Regions from separate parts of the Klebsiella sp. PK01 genome, predicted to be linked through region 3. Evidence: predicted binding sites of a transcription regulator. Region 3 holds the regulator's gene; each other region holds the start of a gene.

Region 1 (5,449 bases), on a different contig from region 3:
ACGCTACCGTAACATCGGTATCAGTGCGCACATCGACGCCGGTAAAACCACTACTACCGAACGTATTCTGTTCTACACCGGTGTAAACCACAAAATCGGTGAAGTTCATGACGGCGCCGCTACCATGGACTGGATGGAGCAGGAGCAGGAACGTGGTATCACCATCACTTCCGCTGCGACTACTGCATTCTGGTCTGGTATGGCTAAACAGTATGAACCGCACCGTGTAAACATCATCGACACCCCGGGGCACGTTGACTTCACTATCGAAGTAGAACGTTCCATGCGTGTTCTTGATGGTGCGGTAATGGTTTACTGCGCAGTTGGTGGTGTTCAGCCGCAGTCTGAAACCGTATGGCGTCAGGCAAACAAATATAAAGTTCCGCGCATTGCGTTCGTTAACAAAATGGACCGCATGGGTGCGAACTTCCTGAAAGTTGTTGGTCAGATCAAAACCCGTCTGGGCGCGAACCCGGTTCCGCTGCAGTTGGCAATTGGTGCTGAAGAAGGTTTCACCGGTGTTGTTGACTTGGTGAAAATGAAAGCCATCAACTGGAACGATGCAGACCAGGGCGTTACCTTCGAATACGAAGATATCCCGGCTGACATGCAGGACCTGGCTGACGAATGGCACCAGAACCTGATCGAGTCCGCTGCGGAAGCTTCCGAAGAGCTGATGGAAAAATACCTGGGTGGTGAAGAACTGACTGAAGAAGAGATCAAAAAAGCTCTGCGTCAGCGCGTTCTGAACAACGAAATCATCCTGGTAACCTGCGGTTCTGCGTTCAAGAACAAAGGTGTTCAGGCGATGCTGGATGCGGTAATTGATTACCTGCCATCCCCGGTTGATGTTCCGGCAATCAACGGCATCCTGGACGACGGTAAAGATACCCCGGCTGAGCGTCACGCAAGCGACGACGAGCCGTTCTCTGCACTGGCGTTCAAAATCGCTACCGACCCGTTTGTTGGTAACCTGACCTTCTTCCGTGTGTACTCCGGTGTGGTTAACTCTGGTGATACCGTACTGAACTCCGTGAAAGCTGCACGTGAGCGTTTCGGTCGTATCGTTCAGATGCACGCTAACAAACGTGAAGAGATCAAAGAAGTTCGCGCGGGCGATATCGCTGCCGCTATCGGTCTGAAAGACGTAACCACTGGTGACACCCTGTGTGACCCGGATGCGCCGATCATTCTGGAGCGTATGGAATTCCCTGAGCCGGTAATCTCCATCGCCGTTGAGCCGAAAACCAAAGCTGACCAGGAAAAAATGGGTCTGGCTCTGGGTCGTCTGGCTAAAGAAGACCCGTCATTCCGCGTATGGACTGACGAAGAGTCTAACCAGACCATCATCGCCGGTATGGGTGAGCTGCACCTCGACATCATCGTTGACCGTATGAAGCGTGAATTCAACGTTGAAGCGAACGTCGGTAAACCTCAGGTTGCTTACCGCGAAGCGATTCGCCAGAAAGTTACCGATGTTGAAGGTAAACACGCCAAGCAGTCTGGTGGTCGTGGTCAGTACGGTCACGTTGTGATCGACATGTACCCGCTGGAGCCGGGCTCTAACCCGAAAGGTTACGAGTTCATCAACGACATTAAAGGTGGTGTAATCCCTGGCGAATACATCCCGGCCGTTGATAAAGGCATCCAGGAACAGCTGAAAGCTGGTCCGCTGGCTGGTTACCCGGTAGTTGATATGGGTATCCGTCTGCACTTCGGTTCTTACCACGACGTTGACTCCTCTGAGCTGGCGTTTAAACTGGCCGCTTCTATCGCCTTTAAAGAAGGCTTTAAGAAAGCGAAACCAGTTCTGCTTGAGCCGATCATGAAGGTTGAAGTAGAAACTCCGGAAGAGAACACCGGTGACGTAATCGGTGACTTGAGCCGTCGTCGCGGCATGCTGCGCGGTCAAGAATCTGAAGTAACTGGCGTTAAGATCCACGCTGAAGTTCCGCTGTCTGAAATGTTCGGATATGCAACTCAGCTGCGTTCTCTGACCAAAGGTCGTGCATCATACACCATGGAATTCCTGAAGTATGATGATGCGCCGAACAACGTTGCTCAGGCCGTTATTGAAGCCCGTGGTAAATAATCCACAGGATTAAAACCTAAGTCCCGTGCTCTCTCCTGAGGGGAGAGCACTATAGTAAGGAATATAGCCGTGTCTAAAGAAAAATTTGAACGTACAAAACCGCACGTCAACGTTGGTACTATCGGCCACGTCGACCATGGTAAAACTACTCTGACCGCTGCAATCACCACCGTACTGGCTAAAACCTACGGCGGTGCTGCTCGCGCATTCGACCAGATCGATAACGCGCCGGAAGAAAAAGCTCGTGGTATCACCATCAACACTTCTCACGTTGAATATGACACCCCGACTCGCCACTACGCACACGTAGACTGCCCGGGCCACGCCGACTATGTTAAAAACATGATCACCGGTGCTGCTCAGATGGATGGCGCGATCCTGGTTGTTGCTGCGACTGACGGCCCGATGCCGCAGACTCGTGAGCACATCCTGCTGGGTCGTCAGGTAGGCGTTCCGTACATCATCGTGTTCCTGAACAAATGCGACATGGTTGATGACGAAGAGCTGCTGGAACTGGTTGAGATGGAAGTTCGTGAACTGCTGTCTCAGTACGATTTCCCGGGCGACGACACTCCGATCGTTCGTGGTTCTGCTCTGAAAGCGCTGGAAGGCGACGCAGAGTGGGAAGCGAAAATCATCGAACTGGCTGGCTTCCTGGATTCTTACATCCCGGAACCAGAGCGTGCGATTGACAAGCCGTTCCTGCTGCCGATCGAAGACGTATTCTCCATCTCCGGTCGTGGTACCGTTGTTACCGGTCGTGTAGAGCGCGGTATCATCAAAGTTGGTGAAGAAGTTGAAATCGTTGGTATCAAAGAAACCGCGAAAACCACCTGTACTGGCGTTGAAATGTTCCGCAAACTGCTGGACGAAGGCCGTGCTGGTGAGAACGTAGGTGTTCTGCTGCGTGGTATCAAACGTGAAGAAATCGAACGTGGTCAGGTACTGGCTAAGCCGGGCAGCATCAAGCCGCACACCAAGTTCGAATCTGAAGTGTACATCCTGTCCAAAGACGAAGGCGGCCGTCATACTCCGTTCTTCAAAGGCTACCGTCCGCAGTTCTACTTCCGTACTACTGACGTGACTGGTACCATCGAACTGCCGGAAGGCGTAGAGATGGTAATGCCGGGCGACAACATCAAAATGGTTGTTACCCTGATCCACCCGATCGCGATGGACGACGGTCTGCGTTTCGCAATCCGTGAAGGCGGCCGTACCGTTGGCGCGGGCGTTGTAGCTAAAGTTCTGGGCTAATTCGTTAGCTTTGAATTAAAAAGGGCGCTTCGGCGCCCTTTTTGCTGTCTGTGATTTGGTGATAAGCCAGGTTGGTTTAAATATTCATAAAGTGCGCCGCTACGGATAATTAATAAACAGTCTATTGTAATCATAACTATTCTCATTTAAACTTTGTGCATAAATTGAACGGGAGTTTATATGTACGTTTGTTTGTGCAATGGCGTTAGCGATAAAAAAATCCGCCAGGTTGTGCGTCAATTTCAACCGCAATCTTTTCAACAATTACGCAAGTTTATTCCCGTTGGAAATCAATGCGGTAAGTGCGTCCGCGCGGCACGCGAAGTGATGGAAGATGAATTAACCAGCATGCCGGAATTCAAAGAAATCGCCTGATCGCGACCCTTCTCTTTTTGACATCCTTATAGCCCGGACTACGCTTCAATAAGTGGAAGCGGAGGGACTTTATAATGAAAGGTGATGTCAAAATCATAAGTTATCTCAATAAATTATTGGGAAACGAACTGGTTGCTATTAACCAGTATTTTCTTCATGCAAGAATGTTCAAGAACTGGGGCCTGATGCGCCTCAACGATATTGAATATCATGAATCTATCGATGAGATGAAACACGCCGATAAGTACATCGAGCGTATTTTGTTTCTTGAAGGGCTGCCTAACCTGCAGGATCTTGGCAAACTTGGCATCGGTGAGGATGTCGAAGAGATGCTGCAGTCTGACTTACGGCTGGAGCTCGAAGGTGCGCAAAACCTGCGTGAGGCAATCGCCTATGCCGACAGCGTTCATGATTATGTCAGTCGCGATATGATGATTGAAATCCTTGCCGATGAGGAAGGCCATATTGACTGGCTGGAAACCGAGTTAGATCTGATCGGTAAAATCGGTCTGCAAAATTACCTTCAATCGCAGATCAAAGTGTCAGACTAGCGAACGTCTGCCACCCGCACCAAAAACCCGCTGCAGTCAGAAATGGCCCAAACGGCAGCGGGTTGTTCAAATCCCATCGTTGTTGCTTCCTCCTCCTGACCAACGCCAATGTCATCCATGTCATCCCGGCAAACAGCGAGGCGACCAATACCAGCTGTGGCAACTTTTGCCAACCGTGCCAGGCGCCGAGGGCGGCAAGATATTTAACGTCGCCGTATCCTAATCCCTCATAGCTGCGAAACATGCGATATAGCCAATAGAGCAGGGCAAAAAAAAGATAGCCGGCAATAGCCCCCCAGACGGCATCTTCTAGCCGCTGCGGCGCAAGACACAGGTAAAAAACTAAACCACTCCACAGCAGCGGGCAGGTGAGACTGTCGGGAAGAAGACCGTGAAGCAGGTCCTGCCAGCACAACGCCAGGGTTAATGCACAGTAGCAAACTAAGAAGGGGAGGACGGTAAGCATGGAACACTCCTGTTCGGGGATAATGCGCTCACTTTGCTTATCGTCGCGCGTTTGCGCAAAGCGCATTTGTGCAAGATGGAAGGCTTATTCCTGACTTATTTATCGTGTTATTGCATTGCTGAGCGCCTGCGCGAGAAGACGCGCAAATTGTGGTGATGATTTTCTAATCAGCACTTGCGTCGCGCCTGAATTTGCGTATAATGCGCGGGCCTGTCAAAATTGACGGCCGGTTCGATATGAGCCCTGGTAGCGCAGTTTGCTACCTAACAATGTTCCCAATCGGGGAACTCTGTAAGAACGGTTACACTCTCCCATCAATCGTAATGGGTATGAGGAGTAATCATTTCGTCTATAAAATAATTGGAGCTCTGGTCTCATGCAGAACCAAAGAATCCGTATCCGCCTTAAAGCGTTTGATCATCGTCTGATCGATCAATCAACCGCGGAAATCGTCGAGACTGCTAAGCGCACTGGTGCGCAAGTCCGTGGTCCGATCCCGCTGCCGACCCGCAAAGAGCGTTTCACCGTTCTGATCTCTCCGCACGTCAACAAAGATGCGCGTGATCAGTACGAGATTCGTACTCACAAGCGTCTGGTTGACATCGTTGAGCCAACTGAAAAAACCGTTGATGCTCTGATGCGTCTGGACCTGGCTGCCGGTGTAGACGTGCAGATCAGCCTGGGTTAATCAGGTCATCGAGCGATTGAGAG
Region 2 (5,449 bases), on a different contig from region 3:
GCGGCGATACCCTGACTCCGACGATGGTCACTACCGTTTCAGATAAGCGCGCCAACCCGACCTGGACGCCAACCGCCAACATTCGCGCGCGTTATAAAGCGATGGGGATCGATTTGCCGGCAGTGGTTCCGGCCGGGCCGAATAACCCGATGGGACATCACGCGATTCGTCTTGCGGCCTACGGCGGCGTCTATCTACTGCACGGCACCAACGCCGATTTTGGCATCGGGATGCGCGTCAGTTCAGGCTGTATCCGCCTGCGCGATGCTGATATAAAGTCTCTGTATAACAAAATCACGCCGGGCACCAGGGTGAATATCATCAACGAACCTATCAAAGTTTCGGTAGAGCCAAACGGTACCCGTCTGGTGGAAGTCCACCAGCCGCTCTCCGAACATATCAATGACGATCCGCAAACGCTGCCAATCGTCCTGAACGCCAGCATGAAGAACTTTAAGCAGGCGCCGCAGACCAATCAGCAGGTAATGGAAAGCGCGATGGAGCTGCGTTCCGGAATGCCGGTCGATGTAACCCGTCATCAGGTTTCCGCCGAGCAAGCCTTGTAATGCATTTGCGAATTGCAGAAAGTAAAAAACCCGCCAGGCACGGCGGGTTTTTTTGTGGCAATCGCCAGTTTCGCGGGGCGCGGTCCCATGAAGGGGTGTGGACCGCGTCGCGAGAGTGGCATAACAAAGGGAACTACATTTACTGCTTACTACACGCGTTCTGCTGAAGGGGGTCAGGAACGCGTTTTGTCAGTGGCATGACAGGGGTTACAACATTTATTTATAGATAACTGCGGTACCGTGCAGGGTATTAGGACCGGTTACCGAAGTAATGCGGTAAGAGGTCGCCCCCATTTCGTCGGCTTTCTGCGCCAGCTGATCTTCGAGCGAACCCAGATTGGTGCCGGCGGATGCGGAAACGGTACCGATTTTATGTTGGCCTGCTGGGGTGGATTGCACCTCAACAGCGGCGAAACTTGCAAATGAGAGTGAGCTCAGTACGGCAGCAAGTGCCAGTTTTTGGACGTTTTTCATGATTATTATACCTATGCAGATGATTTTTATAGTAGGGTCGTAAGAATTAACTTAACGATCGATAGGTAAATGATAATGTGATCCATGTCACAGGTCAACTCATTTTTATAACGATCATTTAACTATTTATAAAATGCTTAATTTTCATACATATATGAATTATTTATTTTTGGACTTCTGCCGCTGGCAGCATGACACGTTTATTTTTATAATGGCCGTTCAACAACCCAACATAGGTACAACGGCATCATGACAACTGACGTTCAAAGTTGCGCAAAAAAAAGCCGTGGCCGACCTAAAGTGTTCGACAGGGACGCGGCGCTGGACAAGGCCATGACACTTTTCTGGCAGCACGGCTATGAAGCAACTTCGCTTGCCGATCTCGTCGAAGCGACCGGCGCGAAAGCCCCGACGCTGTACGCCGAGTTCGTGAACAAAGAAGGCTTATTCCGCGCGGTGCTGGATCGCTACATCTCCCGCTTTGCCGCGAAACATGAAGCACTGCTATTCGATGACCAAAAAACCGTCGATCAGGCGCTGCGCGACTATTTCACCGCTGTCGCTACCTGCTTTACCAGCAAAGATACCCCGGCAGGCTGTTTTATGATTAACACCTCCGCGGCGCTGGCCGCCTCTTCAACCGATATCGCCAACACTATTAAGTCGCGGCACGCGGTGCAGGAACAAACGTTGACGCAATTTTTACAGCAGCGCCAGCAGCGCGGCGAACTCCCTGCGCAGGGCAATGTCTTGCAGTTGGCGCAGTTTTTAAACTGCGTGCTGCAAGGAATGTCAATCAGCGCGCGCGAAGGCGCTGATTTCGCCACCCTGAAACAAATTAGCGACACTACGCTGCGCCTGTGGCCGCAAATCCTGCAACCTTAATCCCCTACCGGCGGCCCTCGCTCGCCGGTTTTTTCCCCTTCTGCTAAATACCCTTACTTTTCTCAATATTTTCATTATGTTGATTTGTTGTAAATGATATTGATAACGATAATCAATATGTGCAAAATTCGCATTTGTCTTTCTATATGTTTCACGCTGTAACAGCCGCGCCTGTGGCTGAAAAAAATAACAACAGTAATGACTAACTCATATCAAGGAATGCGAATGAACAAGCGCCTCTGGCTGCTCAATCCCCTGCTGCTGGCCACCGCCCTGCCTGCCTTTGCCGCGCAGGCCGCCGATGAAGACGATATCATCGTCAGCGCCAACCGTAACCACCGTACCGTCGCCGAGATGGCGCAAACCACCTGGGTGATTGAAGGCCAGGAAATTGAGCAACAGGTTCAGGGTGGTAAAGAGTTTAAAGACGTCCTCGCGCAGTTGATCCCCGGGATAGATGTCAGCAGCCAGGGGCGTACCAACTACGGCATGAACATGCGCGGACGCGCCATCGTGGTACTGATCGACGGCGTGCGCCTCAATTCATCGCGCACCGATAGCCGCCAGCTTGATGCCATCGATCCGTTTAACATCGAACATATAGAAGTTATTTCCGGCGCCACATCGTTATATGGCGGCGGCAGTACCGGCGGTCTGATTAATATCGTCACGAAAAAGGGCCAGCAGGAACGTCAGGTGGATCTGGAGCTGGGTGGTAAAACCGGCTTTGCCAATAGCAACGATCATGATGAACGGGTAGCGGCGGCCGTCAGCGGCGGTACCGATCATGCTTCCGGCCGTCTATCAGTGGCGTATCAACGCTTCGGCGGCTGGTATGACGCCAACAATGACGCGCTGATCCTCGATAATACGCAAACCGGCTTACAACATTCGGACCGACTCGACGTGATGGGCACCGGAACCATAGAAATCGATGACCAGCGCCAGCTCCAGCTGGTCACGCAGTACTATAAAAGCCAGGGCGATGATTATGGTCTGAATCTGGGCAAAGATATGTCGGCGGTGCTTGGCGAAAGTAAAGCCTGGACCTCTAACGGGCTTAACTCCGATCGCGTGCCCGGCACCGAGCGTCATTTGATCAGCCTGCAATATTCCGACGCCGACTTCCTCGGCCAGAATCTGGTCAGCCAGATTTACTACCGCGATGAGTCGCTGACCTTCTACCCCTTCCCGGCCTTGAGCAAAGGTAAAATCAGCAGTTTTTCCGCCTCACAGCAGGATACCGATCAGTACGGCGCTAAGATCACCTTCAACAGCCAGCCGCTAACGGGATGGGATCTGACCTGGGGCGTTGACGCCGACCATGAAACCTTTAATTCCAACCAGATGTTCTTCGACCTGGATAAGGCGATGGCTTCCGGCGGCCTGAATAATCAGTCTGCCTATACCACCGGCCGTTATCCTGGCTACAGCATCACCAATCTTGCGCCGTTCCTGCAAAGCAGTTACGACCTGAACGACATCTTCACCCTTAGCGGCGGCGTGCGCTATCAATGGACGGAAAACCGCGTCGATGATTTTGTCGGCTACGCGCAGCAGCAGGATGTCGCTAAAGGCAAATATCAGTCGGCGGATGCCATTCCTGGCGGTAAGACCGATTATGATAACTTCCTCTTTAATGCCGGGATCGTCGCCCACATTACCGAACGCCAGCAGACCTGGTTTAACTTCTCTCAGGGCGTCGAACTACCGGATCCGGGCAAATATTACGGTATCGGCAGCTACGGCGCCGCGGTCAACGGCCATCTGCCGCTGGTCTCGAGCGTTAACGTCGGCGACTCGCCGCTACAGGGGATCAAAGTTAACTCCTGGGAACTGGGCTGGCGCTACACCGGCGACAACCTGCGCACGCAGCTTGCCGCTTATTACTCGACATCAGACAAAACCATCGTAGTTAACCGCAGCGACATGACCATTGATGTGCAATCGGATAAACGTCGCATTTACGGCGTGGAAGGCGCGGTGGACTACTTCGTGCCTGATAGCGACTGGAGTCTGGGCGCTAACTTCAACGTGCTGAAATCGCAAGTTAAAACCGATGGCAGTTGGCAGAAGTGGGACGTCACCCTGGCCTCGCCGTCGAAAGCCACCGCCTGGGTCGGCTGGGCGCCGGACCCGTGGTCGCTGCGTGTGCAGAGCCAGCAGGTATTTGATTTAAGCGACGCCAGTGGCAATAAGCTTGATGGGTACAACACCGTCGATTTTATCGGTAGCTATCTGCTCCCGGTGGGTAAACTGACCTTTAGCATCGAAAACTTGCTGAACGAAGATTACGTCACCATCTGGGGACAGCGTGCGCCGCTGTTGTATAGCCCAACCTATGGCAGCGCCGGGCTGTACGAATATAAAGGACGCGGCCGGACCTTCGGCCTGAACTACGCGTTAACGTTCTGATAAAAAAAGCCCCTCAGCCTGAGTGATTGAGGGGCTAATCGCTTAAAACTGCTATTTTACGCTTTGTTATTCAGAATCAGCTGACCGTTGCTATCGAGAGGTATTTGCGCCCCCGGTTGATGGTCCATGCGAATCTTGCCCTGCTGGTCGCCGATTTTATAGGTGACGTCATAACCAAGCATTTTTTCCGACTTGTCGTAGACCGTCTTACAGCGCTGCTGGGTGGTGGTATAGGTGTCGTTTTCCTGCATTGAGCCCTGAATTTGGTTACCAGCATAGCCGCCGCCCAGCGCGCCGACGACGGTTGCCACGCTACGACCGCGACCGCCGCCAAACTGATGGCCAATCACGCCGCCGGCGACCGCGCCGAGAACGGAACCGGCAATACGGTTTTCATCCTGAACCGGGCGACGATGGGTAACGGTGACGTTACGGCACTCCTGACGCGGCGTTTTTATGCTTTCTTTTATTGGCGTACTGGACACCACTTGCGCATATTGCGGGCCACGATCTAATACATTGAGACCGGCAACGGCGGCGACGCCCAACGCGGCGGCAACGCCAATCCCAATACCCGCCAACATTGATTTATTCACGGGAGTTCCTCCTTCATTGCTGTTACTAGCAATTCTGCGTTCTGCTCAGGGGGTATGCAAATCAGAAAGCGGATGAAAAATGCGGGAACCTACGGCAAATCAAGGGGATTCAGAGGATTCCTAACGGAAAGTTGCGATTCAGGCAGAAGGATATGCTGTGTTTTCAGGATAGCGTCGCGATGACGCTATCCTGATTACTTGCCGCTTAGTGCAGCTTGAGACGCGGACGAATAATACGGTTAATACGCCCCACCAGCATCATCAGGCCGGTTTTGAAATAGCCGTGTAACGCAATCTGATGCATGCGATACAGCGAGATATACACGAAGCGCGCAATTCGCCCTTCAACCATCATCGAGCCGCGCATCAGGTTGCCCATCAGGCTGCCAACGGTGGAGTAGTTCGACAGCGACACCAGTGAACCGTGATCTTTGTAGACATACGGTTTCAGCGCTTTGCCTTTCATCTGCGCCAGAATGTTATTCAGCGCGCAGGTTGCCATCTGGTGCGCCG
Region 3 (5,449 bases):
ATCACCAGTACATCCACCATTATCGGCTCCATTACGCTTTGACTAATTGTTAAATTTGTAATGGAAATGTAAGGTGCAGGGGGCGGCAGGCGCTATGGCGTGAAGCTAAAGGGGGGTTTAGTGTGTGTAAAGGCTGGCGCCCGGCCAGTTGCCGGATTCAACTAGCTGGCGCATGACTTTTGCCAGCATTACCCGTGCCGCAAGGCCTGCCGGGGTGAGTTCGTCATCGGAAAGACTGACCAGAAAATTCGGTCGGCTAAGTACCGGATTATCGACGCCGATCACTCTTAGCGCCTGGCTGTCGAGATGAGAAATCGCCGCGCCCGGCTGCAGCGTGGCGCCGAGCCCGTCACGAACGGCGCGCATCAGCAGGGCCAGGCCATCGATTTCAGCCACCACGTCAACGTTGATGGCGTGCTCCTGGCAAATAGCGTCCAGCCTGCCGCGCAGGCCATGCCCCTGGCTTGGCATAATCAGCGGGATGGCGGCCAGTTGGTTCGGGGAGATGCTATCGCCGGGCAGCGGCGCCAGCACGTCATGGGCGCCAATCAGGAACAGACGTTCCTCAAGAATGGGTCGGGCGCTCCAGCGCAGGATCTTCTCTTTCTGGAAAACGATGGCTAAATCGAGCTGGCGGGTGTTGATCATCCGTTCCAGATTGCCGGAGAGGCTCTCCACCAGGTGCAGGCGGACGTCGGCGTAGCTTTCGCGCATGGCGTTGATAAAAGGTACGCCCAGTACAGAAGCGGTGCTCGGCGCCATACCGACGCTGACGTGACCGGAAAGGCGCGCTTCACGCGCGGCGAGAATTGCATCGTCAGCATGGCGCAGCGCCAGTTGCGCCTGCGAGTAAAAGGCGAGGCCGGCGCTGGTGGGCATTACGCCGCGCGAAGTCCGTTGCAGCAGGCGGATAGCGAGTTCATTTTCCAGACGCGCCATTTGCTGGCTGAGCGCAGAGACGCCAATATTCAGATCGAGCGCGGCGCGGCCCATACTGCCGGTTTCCACAATGCGGACAAAATAGCGTAGCTGGCGCAGCTCCATATTGACTCTCCGTACAAGGCGTTATGCTCTGACAGAATACGCATGCCGGCGGATTTCGCCCATAAAAAAGCCAACCTTGAGGTTGGCTTTTTACGACAAACGAGACGGGAAATTATTTATTCACCGCATCGTGGGCATGTTCATCTTCGCGGCAGTCGCCTTCCGCACAGTGGCCGTACAGGTACAGGCTGTGGTTGGTTAAGCGGATGCCGTGTTGCGCAGCAATTTCACGTTGGCGGGATTCGATAGAATCATCGCTGAACTCGATCACTTTGCCGCAATCGAGGCAAATCAGGTGATCGTGGTGGTGCTGCTGAGTCAGCTCGAATACGGATTTACCGCCTTCGAAGTTGTGACGAGTCACGATGCCTGCATCGTCGAACTGGTTCAGCACGCGGTAAACGGTAGCCAGACCAATCTCTTCACCCATATCGATCAGGCGTTTATATAAATCTTCCGCACTGACGTGATGGTTATCCGGTTCCTGCAACACTTCCAGAATTTTCAGTCGGGGAAGTGTGACTTTCAGGCCAGCCTTCTTTAATGCGATATTGTTGTCAGTCATGCGGAATCTGTCCTGTTGCTAAAGATCGGCTTCCTTCAAAGGGAAGCAATACAGAGAATCACCCGATGTAATGCGTCTCATTATAGAGCTGCAACTCTGAAATGAAAACTGCAACCATCGCGCCTTGTAAGCTGTCAAAAACGAATTACCAGCTACAAACTGTGTCACGTGACCTCGTGGAATCAGAGGACATTGTACAGATATGTGATGAAAAGTTAAAAACTTGTAGCTATTAGTTTGATTGCTTTTATCTATTAATTCAGCGCAGCTTAATAGCTGCGCTGTTTGATTCTTAGGCGTTTTTGATTTCTTCCAGATGCAGCTCTTCGGAAATCTGCTTCACCCACTTCTCAACGCGCTCGTTGGTCAGTTCCGGCTGACGGTCTTCATCAATCGCCAGACCTACGAAGTGATCGTCGTCTGCCAGGCCTTTAGAAGCTTCAAAGTGGTAGCCCGCGGTCGGCCAGTGGCCAACGATGGTTGCGCCGCGCGGTTCAATGATGTCACGAATGGTGCCCAGCGCATCGCAGAAGTATTCTGCGTAATCTTCCTGGTCGCCGCAGCCAAACACGGCTACCAGCTTACCGTTGAAGTCGATCTCTTCCAGCGTCGGGAAGAAGTCGTCCCAGTCGCACTGCGCTTCGCCGTAGTACCAGGTTGGGATGCCGAGCAGCAGAATATCGTGGCTTTCCAGATCTTCTTTGCTGCTCTTGGCAATGTCGTGAACTTCAGCAACGTCTTTACCGAGCTGCTTTTGGATCATTTTTGCAATATTTTCGGTGTTGCCGGTGTCGCTGCCAAAAAAGATGCCGATGATTGCCATGAGTAAAATAACCTCTTGAAACTTAATGATGTGGTAGTGGCATTATGCCTACAGTTAACGGCAATCATAGCAGAACAGGGAAGGGCGCGGAAACAGCAATAACGTCCTGGTGCACACTCTGCTACATGAAAGCGATTTTTTTGCGTTTTTCAGACTTCGCCCTGGTTACGCAGGCAGGCCAGTTGGTGCATCAGCATCTCTTCGATAAGATCGCTGCGGCTCATGTTGCGGGCTTCCGCCAGCTCATTAAGCGCGTCGACCGCATCGGCGTTGAGCTTCAACTCAACGCGCTTCAAGCCGCGAACTTTATCGCGTTTGAGCTGATTGCGTTTGTTGATGCGCAGTTGTTCATCGCGCGAAAGCGGATTGGTTTTCGGTCTACCCGGGCGACGCTCATTTGCGAACAAATCTAATGTCGTTCGGTCCGTTTGTTCTTTTGCCATGATTCAGAGTGACTTCGGGGAAACAAGCTGCCGGGCTATAGCCGGCGCAGATAGCGCGCCATAATACATCAGGCGAACCGCCGCGCCAACGACCGCGGGCATTATGCCGCGCGGTCGGGCGTTTTTTAGCCACTCAGGCTTCAATTGTGCTCAGATAACGGCGAATTGCGCGTAAAACCGCCTCGGGTTTTTCCGCATGCACCCAGTGTCCGGCGCCGGCAATGACGTGAGCGCGGGCCTGCGGGAATTGCGCCAGCAGCGCGTCGCGGTATTCATCGGTAACATAAGGGGAGTTGCCGCCGGGAATAAATTGCGCCGGGTGCGGCCAGGCTGGCACCGTTTCCCAGCCGACAATATGCGGGTATTGATCCCACAGCGCCGGCACGTTGAAGCGCCACGCGCCGTCGACAAAGGATTTCAGCAGAAACTGAATGACGCCTTCTTCATTTATATGCTCGCGCATCACCTGCGCCGCCTGCTGGCGGGTGCTGGCGGCGGATTCGCTGACGGCGTTAATCGCCGCGAAGATCTCATCATGACGGCGGACGTGATAAGCCACCGGCGCAATATCAATCGCCACCAGCCCGGCGATGCGATCCGGCGCCAGCGCGGTCAGCGCCATCACCGCTTTGCCGCCCATTGAATGGCCGATAAAGGTCGCTTTCTCTATCTGATGATCGTCAAGAGTATCCAACAGATCCTGCGCCATCGCGCGGTAGGTCATCTCCGGCGAACGCGGCGATAAGCCGTGGTTGCGCATATCGACCTGCAATATATCGTAGTCGGCGACCAGATCGCGGGCGAGGATCCCAAGGTTGTCCAGGCTGCCGAACAGGCCGTGTACCAGGACGATTGGGGATTTATTGTGCGGGTTTTGTGCAGATTGCGCTCGGCTATTTAATTTCATGGCAAAGTTCTTTTTTTCGCTCCGTCGGGTTAGGGTATTATGTTGGACATTCTGCCATTAGGCTGCAAGACCCGGAAGCATTCTGAGTTTTACCGCCATCCTGGTTTGACGCTATTCGCGGTTGGGATTTGTCCTCTATCTGATGCCTTTTGCGCAGTAGTGTGAAAGACAAAGGATAGTTAATCCCGACGACTTGTATTCAGAAACAAAGAAATCGCACTGGATTAAGATGAAAACAATCGAAGTTGATGATGAGCTCTACCGCTATATTGCCAGCCACACTCTGCATATCGGCGAGAGCGCATCCGACATTTTACGGCGCATGCTGAAATTTACCGCCGTTTCTCAGCCTGCATCTGGCGCGCCTGCGGCGAAAGCCGCGCCGGCGGCTGCTCCTGCGGCGGCGCCAGTCGTCGAAGCGAAGCCGGCCAACCCGGTTAAAGATAAAGTCCGCGCCATGCGCGAACTGCTGTTATCTGACGAATACGCTGAACAAAAGCGCGCGGTTAACCGCTTCATGCTGGTATTGACTACGCTTTACTCGTTAGACAGTAAGGCTTTTTCAGAAGCCACTGAATCTCTGCACGGGCGCACCCGCGTATACTTCGCCGAAGATTCACGGACGCTGCTGAAAAGCGGTAATCAGACCAAACCGAAACAGGTTCCTGGTACGCCGTGGTGGGTTATCACCAATACTAATACCGGCCGTAAATGCAGCATGATCGAACACATCATGCAATCAATGCAGTTCCCTGCGGAGCTGATTGAAAAGGTTTGCGGCACGATCTAGTTAATTAAACTTTGCACCAGAAGGATCAGGCAATGGCAATCGATAAACGTGCGGGTCAGCCGGCACAACAGAGTGATTTGATTAACGTCGCCCAGCTGACCGCTCAGTACTATGTGCTGAAGCCGGAAGCGGGTAATGCGGAGCATGCGGTTAAGTTCGGCACCTCCGGCCATCGCGGTAGCGCAGGGCGCCACAATTTCAATGAGCAGCATATTCTGGCGATTGCGCAGGCGATTGCGGAAAACCGCGCGAAAAATGGTATCACCGGCCCGTGCTACGTGGGTAAGGATACCCACGCTTTATCCGAACCGGCATTCATTTCCGTGCTGGAAGTGCTGGCGGCGAACGGTGTTGATGTGATCGTTCAGGAAAACAACGGTTTCACTCCGACGCCGGCGGTCTCCAACGCGATTCTGGTGCATAACAAAAAAGGCGGCCCGCTGGCGGATGGTATTGTGATCACTCCATCGCACAACCCGCCGGAAGATGGCGGTATCAAATACAACCCGCCAAATGGCGGCCCGGCTGATACCAACGTGACGAAAGTGGTGGAGAACCGCGCTAATGAACTGCTGGCCGCCGGTCTGCAGGGTGTGAAGCGTATCTCTCTCGACGCCGCGCTGGCGTCCGGCCACGTAAAAGAGCAGGACCTGGTGCAGCCGTTTATTGAAGGGCTGGCGGATATCGTCGATATGGCGGCTATCCAGAAAGCGGGCCTGAAACTGGGCGTCGATCCGTTGGGCGGCTCGGGTATCGAATACTGGAAACGTATCGGCGAGCACTACAAGCTGGATCTGACCATCGTCAACGATCAGGTCGATCAGACGTTCCGCTTTATGCACCTTGATAAAGATGGCGCGATCCGTATGGACTGCTC

The links. Region 3 encodes Fur, which represses iron uptake genes when iron is present. Its sites were predicted from a motif close to ATAATAATGAGAACNACTATCAA; they were not measured.
Region 1: a site for Fur is predicted at 3,470-3,492, ahead of bfd (bacterioferritin-associated ferredoxin). Genes of this name have one in related genera too.
Region 2: a site for Fur is predicted at 2,019-2,041, ahead of AC22LX_RS04800 (TonB-dependent siderophore receptor). Genes of this name have one in related genera too.

The regions. Positions count from the first base shown of each region.
Region 1 covers NZ_JBYEZM010000005.1:484,020-489,468, forward strand. Annotated here, with positions in the region: gene fusA (elongation factor G) at 1-2,092, shown strand, start outside; gene tuf (elongation factor Tu) at 2,162-3,346, shown strand; gene bfd (bacterioferritin-associated ferredoxin) at 3,527-3,721, shown strand; gene bfr (bacterioferritin) at 3,796-4,272, shown strand; gene AC22LX_RS18590 (prepilin peptidase) at 4,256-4,738, opposite strand; gene rpsJ (30S ribosomal protein S10) at 5,115-5,426, shown strand.
Region 2 covers NZ_JBYEZM010000001.1:983,260-988,708, forward strand. Annotated here, with positions in the region: gene ldtC (L,D-transpeptidase LdtC) at 1-566, shown strand, start outside; gene bhsA (multiple stress resistance protein BhsA) at 783-1,040, opposite strand; gene AC22LX_RS04790 (hypothetical protein) at 1,174-1,293, shown strand; gene AC22LX_RS04795 (TetR/AcrR family transcriptional regulator) at 1,290-1,925, shown strand; gene AC22LX_RS04800 (TonB-dependent siderophore receptor) at 2,151-4,340, shown strand; gene AC22LX_RS04805 (glycine zipper 2TM domain-containing protein) at 4,397-4,936, opposite strand; gene AC22LX_RS04810 (NAD(P)/FAD-dependent oxidoreductase) at 5,142-5,449, opposite strand, start outside.
Region 3 covers NZ_JBYEZM010000004.1:485,100-490,548, forward strand. Annotated here, with positions in the region: gene tcuA (FAD-dependent tricarballylate dehydrogenase TcuA) at 1-20, opposite strand, end outside; gene tcuR (tricarballylate utilization LysR family transcriptional regulator TcuR) at 118-1,044, opposite strand; gene fur (ferric iron uptake transcriptional regulator) at 1,157-1,609, opposite strand; gene fldA (flavodoxin FldA) at 1,902-2,432, opposite strand; gene ybfE (LexA regulated protein) at 2,582-2,875, opposite strand; gene ybfF (esterase) at 3,009-3,782, opposite strand; gene seqA (replication initiation negative regulator SeqA) at 4,012-4,572, shown strand; gene pgm (phosphoglucomutase (alpha-D-glucose-1,6-bisphosphate-dependent)) at 4,605-5,449, shown strand, end outside.